DNA from 3 places in the Variovorax sp. FG153 genome. Region 1 is predicted to be linked to each of the others. Evidence: riboswitches for the same ligand, from Rfam matches in the RefSeq annotation. Region 1 holds a riboswitch; each other region holds the start of a gene.
The links. Region 1 has a riboswitch for cobalamin ahead of ACODT0_RS21060 (TonB-dependent receptor). Riboswitches for the same ligand answer to the same signal wherever they lie in the genome.
Positions count from the first base shown of each region.

Region 1 (3,270 bases):
GTGTAGGCGCGAACGGTCGCGCCGTCGGTGCCGGCCGAGGGCAGGGGGTTGTCGGCCTCCTTCACGGTCGGGGTGATCTCGGCCAGCACGGTGGCGGGCGGCAGCAGGTAGACGTCGTCGCCGCTCGTGCCCTGTTCGATGAGCTGGCGGCCGATCCGGTCGGCGTCCTCCGCGCTCGGGAACATCACCATCGAGTAGCCGGTGGGATAGAACGCGCCGCCGATGCTCGATGTCATCCGCGATTCCAGGCTGAACTGCTTCATTGGGGGGCCTCCTGTGTGTCTTGGCTGGCTGCTGATCCGCTTCGAAACTAGGCCGCGCACCGGCGCTCGCATGTAGGAGAAGCCCGGGAGCTGGGAACGGTGGGCGCCAACGCCCGTCGCAGGAGGCCCACAGGGTTTTCGCCGGCGGTGAACGTGATCGAGTACACGCGCGTTGTGACAGGGCGTGTCCACGATCCCGGCGGCGCGCCCCCATCATCGCCAACGCCCACCTTCCAGAGCTTCGCGTGAACACCATCCCCGCCACCCTGTCGCCGTCGCCCCGCAACCTCGCGCTGACCGTCCACGAGCTGGAGCCCGGCGAGTTCTACTGGGTGCTGATGGAGGCGGTCGACGATGCCGCGGGCGAGGGCGCGGTGCATTCCTACCTGCCGCTCGAAGCGGCCATCGAGCCGCACACCAGCTATTCGAACGCGCTGGTGGCCGGCGTCAGCGTGCTGCGCCGGCTGTTCGGCACCGAAGGCCCCGGCCGGCCGCAGGACACCCGCACGCCCGACGAGCCCGCGCGCACCCGCTCCCTATAATTCCCGCCGTTCGGTGCGGCCATTCTTCCGAGGAAGGAAGGACGCACCGGCACCACGGTTCGAAGGTGCCCCGCCAGCCATGCATGCCATGGCCACGGGGTTAAACGGGAAGCAGGTGCGACGCGTCGGTTCACGGATCGACGCCTCCATTCCTGCGCTGCCCCCGCAACGGTCAGCGGATCTGGACGTCCTTACGCCATGCCCCCAGGGCATCGGCAGCCACTGCGCCCCCAAGGCGTGGGAAGGCGAGGGCTTCCGCAACGGCGCTGCAGTATCGACTGCGCGCCGCTGCGCTCCGCGAGCCCGGATACCGGCCTTCGTCACCGCCTCGGACGCTGCGGGAGTGCGTGTCCGGGCCGCCGGCCGGCGAAGTGCTCGCTTTACCCGCCGCCGGTCCCGGCCATCGATCGACCTCCCGCCGCGTCCACGTTCGGTCAGAGCACCTGCGGGGACGCGGGTCGGAGGAGAAGTCACATGGATCACGCATCGCCGCCAGGCGATCGCAGGGGCGCGGCCGGCCGTCGCCCGCACCGCCACCGGGGTCGCCCGGCCACCCGCCGCCTCGGCGGCATGTCCGCCGCCATCGGCCTGGCCTTCGGGGCCGGCAGCGGCTTCGCGCAGCAGGCCGCCACCAGCCTGCCGCCGGTGCAGGTCGAGGCCGGCGCCCAGACCGCGTTGTCGCTCGCCGAGCCCACGCAGACCGGCAGCCGCCTCGGCCTCACGCCGCTCGAGACGCCCGCCAGCATCGAGGTGCTGACCGGCGAGACCATCCGCGCGCGCGGCGACGTCTCCGTCATCGAGGCCGCCACCCGCGCCACCGGCATCACCGGCGCGCCCTCGCCGGGCAACGGCAGCACCTCGATGGCCGCACGCGGCTTCTCGGGCCATGGCTCGGTGATGCAGCTGTTCGACGGCACGCGGCTGTTCGCGGGCGCGGGCACCGTCACCTTCCCGTTCGACACCTGGTCGGTCGACCGCATCGAGGTGCTGCGCGGCGCGGCCTCGGTCATGTATGGCGAAGGCGCGATCGGCGGCGCGATCAACGTGGTGCCCAGGAAGCCCACGCGCGGACCGATCCACAACGAGGCGCTGCTGAGCTACGGCTCCGACGCCACGCGCCAGGCCGCCTTCGGCAGCGGCGGCGCGATCAACGACAAGCTTTCGTACCGCTTCGACATCAGCCACCGCGCCACCCACGGCTTCATGGCGCGCGGCGAGGGCGAGAGCCTGGCCGTCGGTGGTGCGCTGCGGCTGGACGTCTCGCCCGAGCTGCAGTTCACCCTGTCGCACGACGAGGGCCGCCAGTCGCCGCAACGCTACCAGGGCGTGTCGCTGATCGACGGGCGCCTCGACGGCCGGACCCTGCGCCAGAACTACAACGTCGACGACGCCGAGCTCAAGTACGACGACAAGTGGACCCGCCTCGACGCGCTCTGGACGCCCAGCGATGCCGTCACCGTGCACAACCAGCTCTACCGGCTCGCGAGCCAGCGCCACTGGCGCAACAGCGAGACCTACACCTTCAATGCCGCCACGCGCCGCGTGACGCGCGGCGACTACCTCGAGATCGGCCACGACCAGGAGCAGGTCGGCAACCGCACCGACGCCACCTTCCGGCACGAACTGTTCGGCATGAAGAACCAGGTGCTGGTGGGCTTCGACGTGAACCGCATCGACTTCCTGAACTCGAGCGACTCGCCCTACGGCGGCCGCTCGGTGGTCGACCCCTTCGTCTTCCTGCCCGGCTACTACCAGTCGCCGTCGCCCTACCTGCCGCGCTACCGGACCCGCACCAGCACCTATGCCGTGTTCGCCGAGGACAAGCTGGCCTTCAATGAGCGCTGGTCGCTGGTCGCCAGCCTGCGCTGGGACCATGCCAAGGTGGCGCGCACCGACCTGGCCAACGCGGCCAACAGCCTCACGAAGACCTTCGAGTACGCCACCGGCCGCATCGGCGCGGTGTATGCGCCCGATGCCTCGCAGTCCTTCTATGCGCAGCTGGCGCACGCGGCCGATCCGCTGACCTCGCTGATCAGCACCTCGACCACGCAGGCGCCGTTCGACCTCAGCACCGGCAACCAGGTCGAGGTCGGCTACAAGCGTCAGCTGGCCGATAACCGCGGCGCCTGGACCGTGGCGGCCTACCGCATCGAGAAGAAGAAGCTGCTGTCGCGCGACCAGAACAACCCCAGCGTCTCGCAGCAGGTCGGCAAGCAGTCGTCCGAGGGCATCGAGGCCACGCTCGACCTCGCTCTGACCCCGACGCTGCGGCTAGGGGCCAATGCGGCCAGGCTGCGCGCGCGCTACGACGACTTCAACGAGGCCGTGAGCGGCCGACTGGTCTCGCGCGCCGGCAACACGCCGTTCGGCGTGCCCGAGGCAGCGGCCAACCTGTTCCTGCACTGGCATTTCCTGCCGCAGTGGGAGGCCGAGTTCGGCCTGCGCTACGTCGGCTCGCGCCAGGT
Region 1 covers NZ_JBMDKG010000019.1:91,490-94,759, forward strand. Annotated here, with positions in the region: gene ACODT0_RS21050 (hypothetical protein) at 1-263, opposite strand, end outside; gene ACODT0_RS21055 (hypothetical protein) at 509-805, shown strand; cobalamin riboswitch at 853-1,138, shown strand; gene ACODT0_RS21060 (TonB-dependent receptor) at 1,376-3,270, shown strand, end outside.

Region 2 (3,270 bases), on a different contig from region 1:
GAGCCGCGCGTCCTGCCAGGTGTAGTGCAGGTAGCCGTTCCAGCGCGGCGAGAGCTGGAACTGCAACTGGGTTTCGATGCCCTTGGTGCGCGAGGTCGCGTTGCTGAAGACGAAGGAGTCGGGGCCGTTGCGGTAGGAGCGCTGGCCGTCGATCTTCTCGGCCTCGAACAGGCTGAGCTGGTAGCTCCAGCGGTCGTCCGCCGCGCGGCCCTTCAGGCCCACTTCCTTGCTGCGCGTGATCTCGGGCCGCAGGATGTCGGGCACCACCACGCCGCCGCGCGTGTTGAGCGCCACCGCCTGCGGCCGGAAGCCTTCGCTCCAGTTCGCGAACACGGCGTGCGAGGAGGCATCGCCCTGCAGGAACAGCCAGTCCACGCCGGCGCGCGGGCTGGTGTGGCTGCCTTCCTGCGCCGAGATCACCTGCGTGCCCGTGCGGCCGAGCGTCTGCTCGAAGCGGTCGTGGCGCACGCCCAGCGTGAAGCCGACCGGGCCGTACTCGAAGCGGTCCTGCAGGTAGACGCTGCGCACCTCCTGGTCGAAGCGCGAGGAGGTGATGCTGCCGCGCACGCCGCGCGGATCGTTGCGCACGTTGCTCACGGGGATGTCGTAGAACGGCCCGCGGTAGGTGGGCGCGTTGCTGAAGCTCGGCGAGTCGAGGCCTTGCCAGCCGCGCTCGAGGTTGAAGCCGGCCTGGAACTCGTTGCTCCAGCCCTTGCCCGCCATCAGGTGCGTGGCGGCGAGCTCGTGGTAGACGCCGCGGTCGGCGGTGTAGCTCTCGGAATAGCCCTTGCTCACGGCCGCGGGCGGCGGAACGATGGTGATGCCGCCGGCGAAGAAGCGGTTGTAGCGCGCGAAGCTGCTCAGGTGATTGATCGACCAGCCGGCGCCGAGCTCGAAGCGGTTCTTCCACGAGAAGGACTGGTAGTCGCCCGTGACGTAGGAGTCGGGAATGCCGTAGTTGTCGCGCGAGGTGATGCCGAAGATCGGCTTGCCGTTGACCAGCGGCACGATCGAGCCGCGGTCGCCGCGCACGCGCGTGTCGTAGAGCTGGAAGCCGGTGGTCCAGTTGCGCGTGACGGCGAAATCGCCGCCGACCAGCAGGGCCGACTGCGCGCGGCCGGCGTCGCGCTGGAAGCCGTTGTAGTCGCTGTTGGCCACGCCCACGTAGAGGTTGCCGCGCTCGAAGTCCCAGCGGTAGCGCAGGCTGCCGTCGAGGCGGCCGTAGCTGCCGACGGTGGCCGTGAGGCTGCCGCCCGCGCGCTCGGGCTTCATGAAGAACTGCGCCACGCCGCCGATCGCGTTCTTGCCGTAGAGCGCCGAGGCCGGGCCCTTGATGAACTCGAGCCGGTCGACCAGGTCGGGCGCGATCAGCGTGATGTCGGCATTGCCCTGCAGCAGGCGCAGCGGCACGCCGTCCATCAGCACCAGCACGTCCTGCGTGTCGCGCAGGCCGCGGGTCTCGAAGCGCGAGTAGTAGTTGCCCTGCGTGCCGTACTGCAGGCCCGGCACGCTGCGCAGCGTGTCCTCGAGCGTGACGGCGCCCACCGCGTCGAGCTGCGCGCGTTCGACCGAATAGGTGGCGAAGGGCAGGCGCAGCGTGTCGGCTTCCTGGCGCGTGGCGGTGGAGATCGTCTTGCGGTCGCTGACGGTGGTGGGCGGCAGCGAGCCTTCGGCGTCCTGCGCCGAAGCGACCGAGGCGAGCAGCATGACGCCGGATCCGATGAGGGCTTGGTGGGGTCTGACGCGGCCGCGCCGGGAGATGTTGCGCACGAGGGTTTCCTTCGGGCCCGCGCTCCCGCGGGCCATGAGAACAACCGGACGCCGAGGGGACCCGCCAGCGACCGGCCCCGCGCCCATGCGTGACCGATACGGCTTGCCTGCACTCCCGCAGCGACCGAACGAGGCGAAGGCCGGTATCCGGGCTTGCGGAGCGCCGCGGTGCATCGGGGAGATGCGCCGTTGCCGCGATCCTCGCCTTCCCATGCCGGGGCACAGTGGCTGACGATGCCCGCGAGGGCATCGACCGTGAGAACCGCGAATCCGCCGACCGTTGCGGGGGCAGCGCAGGACTGGGGCCTGGAGGACCCGTCACCTGCTTCCCGTTTAACGCCGGTCGAGGGACCGGCGCACCTTCGCGCGTGCCGGCTTGGGTGATGCTTTCGTTTGCATCGGCCGGCGGGGCGGATTATAGGAGCGGGTCTTGCGCCGCCCGGCGCGAAAAGCTCAGGGCGCGGGCGTGGGCGTGTGTGGCAGCCGCACCGTGAACACCACGTAGCCGTCGTCGTGCGCATAGCCGATGCTGCCGCGGTGCGAGCGCACGATGGCCTGCGCGATGTGCAGCCCCAGGCCCAGTCCGCCCTTGTTGCGCTCGTTGGGCACGCTGCGCTGCTTGAAGGCGCTGAACAGGTCGGGCACCAGCGCGGCATCGATCGGCGGCGCGCGATTGGCCACGCTGAACACCACGTGCGTGTCGACCTGCTCGAGCCGGATGCGCACCGCCTCGCCGGGCAGGCCGTGGTGGCGCGCATTGCTCACGAGGTTGCCGACCAGCTGCGCCATGCGGTCGGGGTCGGCCAGCACGGGCAGCGTGCTGGGCGCCTCCAGCTCGAGCTGCGAGCCGGGGTAGGCGGTGCGCGACTCGTCGACCGCGTCTTCCAGCAGCCGTGCCAGGTCGATCTGCGCCGGCACCACCTGCAGGCCCATGCCGCTTTGCAGGCGCGAGGCATCGAGCACCTGGCCGATCAGCCGCGCCATGCGGCTGCTCGAGGTCTGGATGCGCTGGCCCAGCCGCGCGCCGGCGTTGCTGCCGTCGGGCAGGCTGCGCTCGAGCAGCTTGGCCGCCATCGTGATCGACTGCAGCGGATCGCGCAGGTCGTGGCCGAGCACGGCCAGCAGCTCGGTGCGGGCCTTGTAGGTGTCGGCCAGCCGCGCCGCGCTGGCGCGGATCAGCTCGTCGCGCAACTGGCGCGCGAAGTCGAGGTCGTTGGTGCCCCAGGGCACGCTGGTGTCGCGCACCGTCTCCTTCCACACGTCGAAGGAGCCGCGCGGCGTGAGCCGGGGGCCGAGCGGGCCGCTCACGTAGTGCTTCTCGGGCTTGCCGCCCCAGCTGATGGTCTCGACCTGCTCCTTGCGCGCGAGCACCAGCCAGCCGTTGTCGATCGCGTCGAAGCGCAGCGCGAGAAAGCCGCACCACACGCCGCCCAGCGAACGCAGGTTCTCGGGCAGCCGCTCGCGCTCGTGCAGCGCCACGATCTCGTCGCCGTTCGTCGA
Region 2 covers NZ_JBMDKG010000057.1:12,092-15,361, reverse strand. Annotated here, with positions in the region: gene ACODT0_RS36810 (TonB-dependent siderophore receptor) at 1-1,707, opposite strand, end outside; cobalamin riboswitch at 1,892-2,149, opposite strand; gene ACODT0_RS36805 (ATP-binding protein) at 2,224-3,270, opposite strand, start outside.
Region 2: linked by a shared signal. The riboswitch ahead of ACODT0_RS36810 (TonB-dependent siderophore receptor) and the one ahead of ACODT0_RS21060 (TonB-dependent receptor) in region 1 are both predicted to bind cobalamin.

Region 3 (3,270 bases), on a different contig from region 1:
GTGCCGGCCGAGGCGGTCACGCGCAGCTTCGGCGTGATCGCGAAGCCGTAGGCGGCGCTGCCGGTGGTCTTGCCGCCGAACTCGCTGTCGTCGTCGTGGCGCACGTTGAGCTGCAACGAGTGCGGACCCTGCACGAAGCCGTAGCCGAGCGAGACCGCGTCCTGCGAGCGCTTGCGCGCCAGGCCCTTGTCAGTGCTGCTGGTGGGGGCGTTCTCGAGCCGGTCCTCGCGGCGTTCGAGCGCGGCCGTCACCAGGTGCGGACCGAAGCGCAGTTCGTTCTGGAACAGGTAGCCGCGCAGCCGGGTCTCGGTGCGGTAGTACGAGGGCATGGTGCTGTAGACCGACTGCGAATCGGTCACCTGCAGCCGGGTGCTGTAGACCTCGTTCCATTGCGCCGACCAGGTCAGGCCGGCGGTGCGCAGCCGGTTGCGGCTCTGGTCGTCGAGGTAGTAGGCCGGCGGCTTGCTGCCGGACTTGGCGGCGTCGTAGTGCGCCTTGGTATCGCTCGACAGCGCGGTGGCCTCGAGCCGCTGGCCGGGCGCGATCTGCCAGCCCAGGCGCACATTGCCCGAGGTGGTGTTGTAGCCGTCGCGGTCGGGGCTGGTGAAGCCGTCCTTGGGCAGCGTGCGCTTCTCGAGCGGCTGGATGTTGAAGCCGCGGCTTTCCTCGTGCGCCACGCCGAACGAATAGTCGAAGGCGTTGGCCTTGCCGCTGATCGCCGCCTCGGTACGGAACAGGCCGTGGCTGCCGACACCCACGCCGATCGAGGGCGACACCCCCTCCTCGCCGCGCTTGGTGAACAGCTGGATCACGCCGCCGATGGCGTCGGAGCCGTAGACCGCCGCGGCCGGGCCGCGCAAGACCTCGATGCGGTCGATCTGCGCCAGCGGGATGCTCTCCCAGGCCGCGCCGCCGGTGGCCTGCGAGTCCACGCGCACGCCGTCGATGTAGACGGCGGTGAAGCGCGTCTCGGCGCCGCGGATGTAGACGCTGGTCGAGTTGCCGACGCCGCCGTTGCGCACGATCTGGATGCCGGCCTGGCGCGCGAGCACGTCGGCCACGCCGGTGGAACCGCTGCGCTCGATGGTCTCGCGGTCGATCACCGAGACATCGGCCACCAGGTCCGACAGCGGCTGCGCGGTGCGGTTGGCCGTGACCACGGTCTCGCCGAGCGCGCCGGCCGGAGTCTGGGCCGAGGCCGCCAGCGGCAACTGGGCCAGCAGCAGGCCGCCGAAGGCCGGCACCAGGGCCAGCGGCAGGCCGGCCAGGCGCATGCCGATGCGGGACGCGGGAATGCGAGCGCGCGAACGGCGCGAGAAGGAAACGCAGGAAATCATGGAGTGAGCGAACGAACGTCTATGCCCCTTGCCGGCCTCCCCGCCGGCGCCCGGGGCGCCATTGGTCCGTGCCTGCATCGACGAAGCGAAGAGCATGCGCGAACCGCCTTGTTGGCCGGTATCCGGGCTGGCAGACCGGCCCTCGCCGCCTTCCCAGGCGCCTGTTTCAGGGCGCCCAGTGGCTCGTGTGGAGAGGGTGGCGCCTTGCGGCGCCGTCTGCTTGACCGTTGCGGGGGCAGCGCAGGCGGCTTCGGTGCCGGCGCGCGGCCGGTCCCTTCACTCCTGCTTCCCGTTGAACCGCGGCGCGTGAACCACGCCGCAGGCACCAACGGGCGAGATTCTAGGCGTTGCGCCGCGCGCCTTAAGTCGAAAGTTGCGTGCGCCCGACGCTCGCCGCGTCCCGCGCACTAACATCGACGGGCTATGGGATGCCATCACCACCACCCCGCATGACCCTGCGTTCCTCGCCATTGCTGCGCCTGCGCTCCGCCCTGCAGCGCCTGTTCGGCGTCTCGGGCTGGCAATCGATGCTGCTGTGGTCCATCGTCGCCGGCCTGCTCGGCACGCTCGCTACCGAGGGCTTCCGCGCCGCGCTGCGCGGCTTCGAGCACCTGGTGCTCGGCCCCGGCGACAGCCTGGTCGCGATGGCGCGCGCGCTGCCGTGGTGGGCGCGCATCGCCTTCCCCGCCGTGGGCGGCCTCGTGGCCGGCGGCCTGCTCGTGCTCGCGAAGCGCGTGGCGGTGCGCAGCGCCACCTCCGACTACATGGAGGCGATCGTGCTCGGCGACGGCCGCATCCCGGTGGCGCAGACGCTGGTGCGCAGCGCCTCCTCGCTCGTGAGCATCGGCACCGGCGGCTCGATCGGCCGCGAGGGCTCGATGGTGCAGCTCGCCGCGCTGGCCGCCTCGCTGCTGGGCCGGGTGTTCCGCTTCCCGGTCGAGCGGCTGCGCCTGCTCGTGGCCTGCGGCGCGGCGGCCGGCCTCACGGCCGCGTACAACGCGCCGATCGCGGGCGCCTTCTTCGTCGCCGAGATCGTGCTGGGCTCGATCGTGATGGAGAGCGTGGGCCCGATCCTGATCGCGGCGGTGGTCGCCAACATCGTGATGCGCGCCCTGCCCGGCTACCAGCCGCCCTACCAGATGCCGGTGTTCCCCGAGCTGCATGGCGCGGAGATCCCGCTGTTCGCGCTGCTCGGCGTGCTGCTGGGCTTCGCGGCCGCGGGCTTCCTGCGCGCGCTGCAGGGCAGCCGGGCGCTGTTCGCGCGGCTGCCGTTCGCGCTGCCGTGGCGGCTCGCGCTCGGCGGGCTCGCGATGGGGCTGGTGTCGGTGCCCTGGCCCGAGGTCTGGGGCAATGGCTACAGCGTGGTCAACGCGGTGCTGCACACGCCCTGGACCTGGACCCTGATCGCCATGGTGCTCGCGGCCAAGCTGGTCGCCACGCTGGCCACGGCCGGCTCGGGCGCGGTGGGCGGCGTGTTCACGCCGGCGCTGTTCTTCGGCTGCATGGTGGGCGCGCTGTTCGGCCATGCCGCGCAGGCGCTGTGGCCGCATGCGGTGTCGGCCCCCTACGCCTATGCGGTGGTCGGCATGGGCGCCTTTCTCGCGGGGGCCACGCAGGCGCCGCTGATGGCGATCCTCATGATCTTCGAGATGACGCTCAACTACCAGGTGATGCTGCCGCTGATGCTGGCGGGCGTGATCGCCTATTTCGTCGCGCGCTCGGCCAACGCCGGCTCGATGTACGAGATCACGCTGCGCCGGCGCGAGCAGCAGGACGAGCAGCTGCGGCTGCGCTCGCTGCACATCCGCGACCTGGTGCAGCCGGCGCAGACGGTGGTCGGCCCCGAGGCCGACCGCGAGGCGATGAGCCGGCTGTTCCTGCAGCACCCGGTGAAGTACCTCTACGTGGTCGACGCGAACCAGCGCTACCTCGG
Region 3 covers NZ_JBMDKG010000037.1:62,406-65,675, forward strand. Annotated here, with positions in the region: gene ACODT0_RS30640 (TonB-dependent receptor domain-containing protein) at 1-1,337, opposite strand, end outside; cobalamin riboswitch at 1,434-1,681, opposite strand; gene ACODT0_RS30645 (ClcB-like voltage-gated chloride channel protein) at 1,787-3,270, shown strand, end outside.
Region 3: linked by a shared signal. The riboswitch ahead of ACODT0_RS30640 (TonB-dependent receptor domain-containing protein) and the one ahead of ACODT0_RS21060 (TonB-dependent receptor) in region 1 are both predicted to bind cobalamin.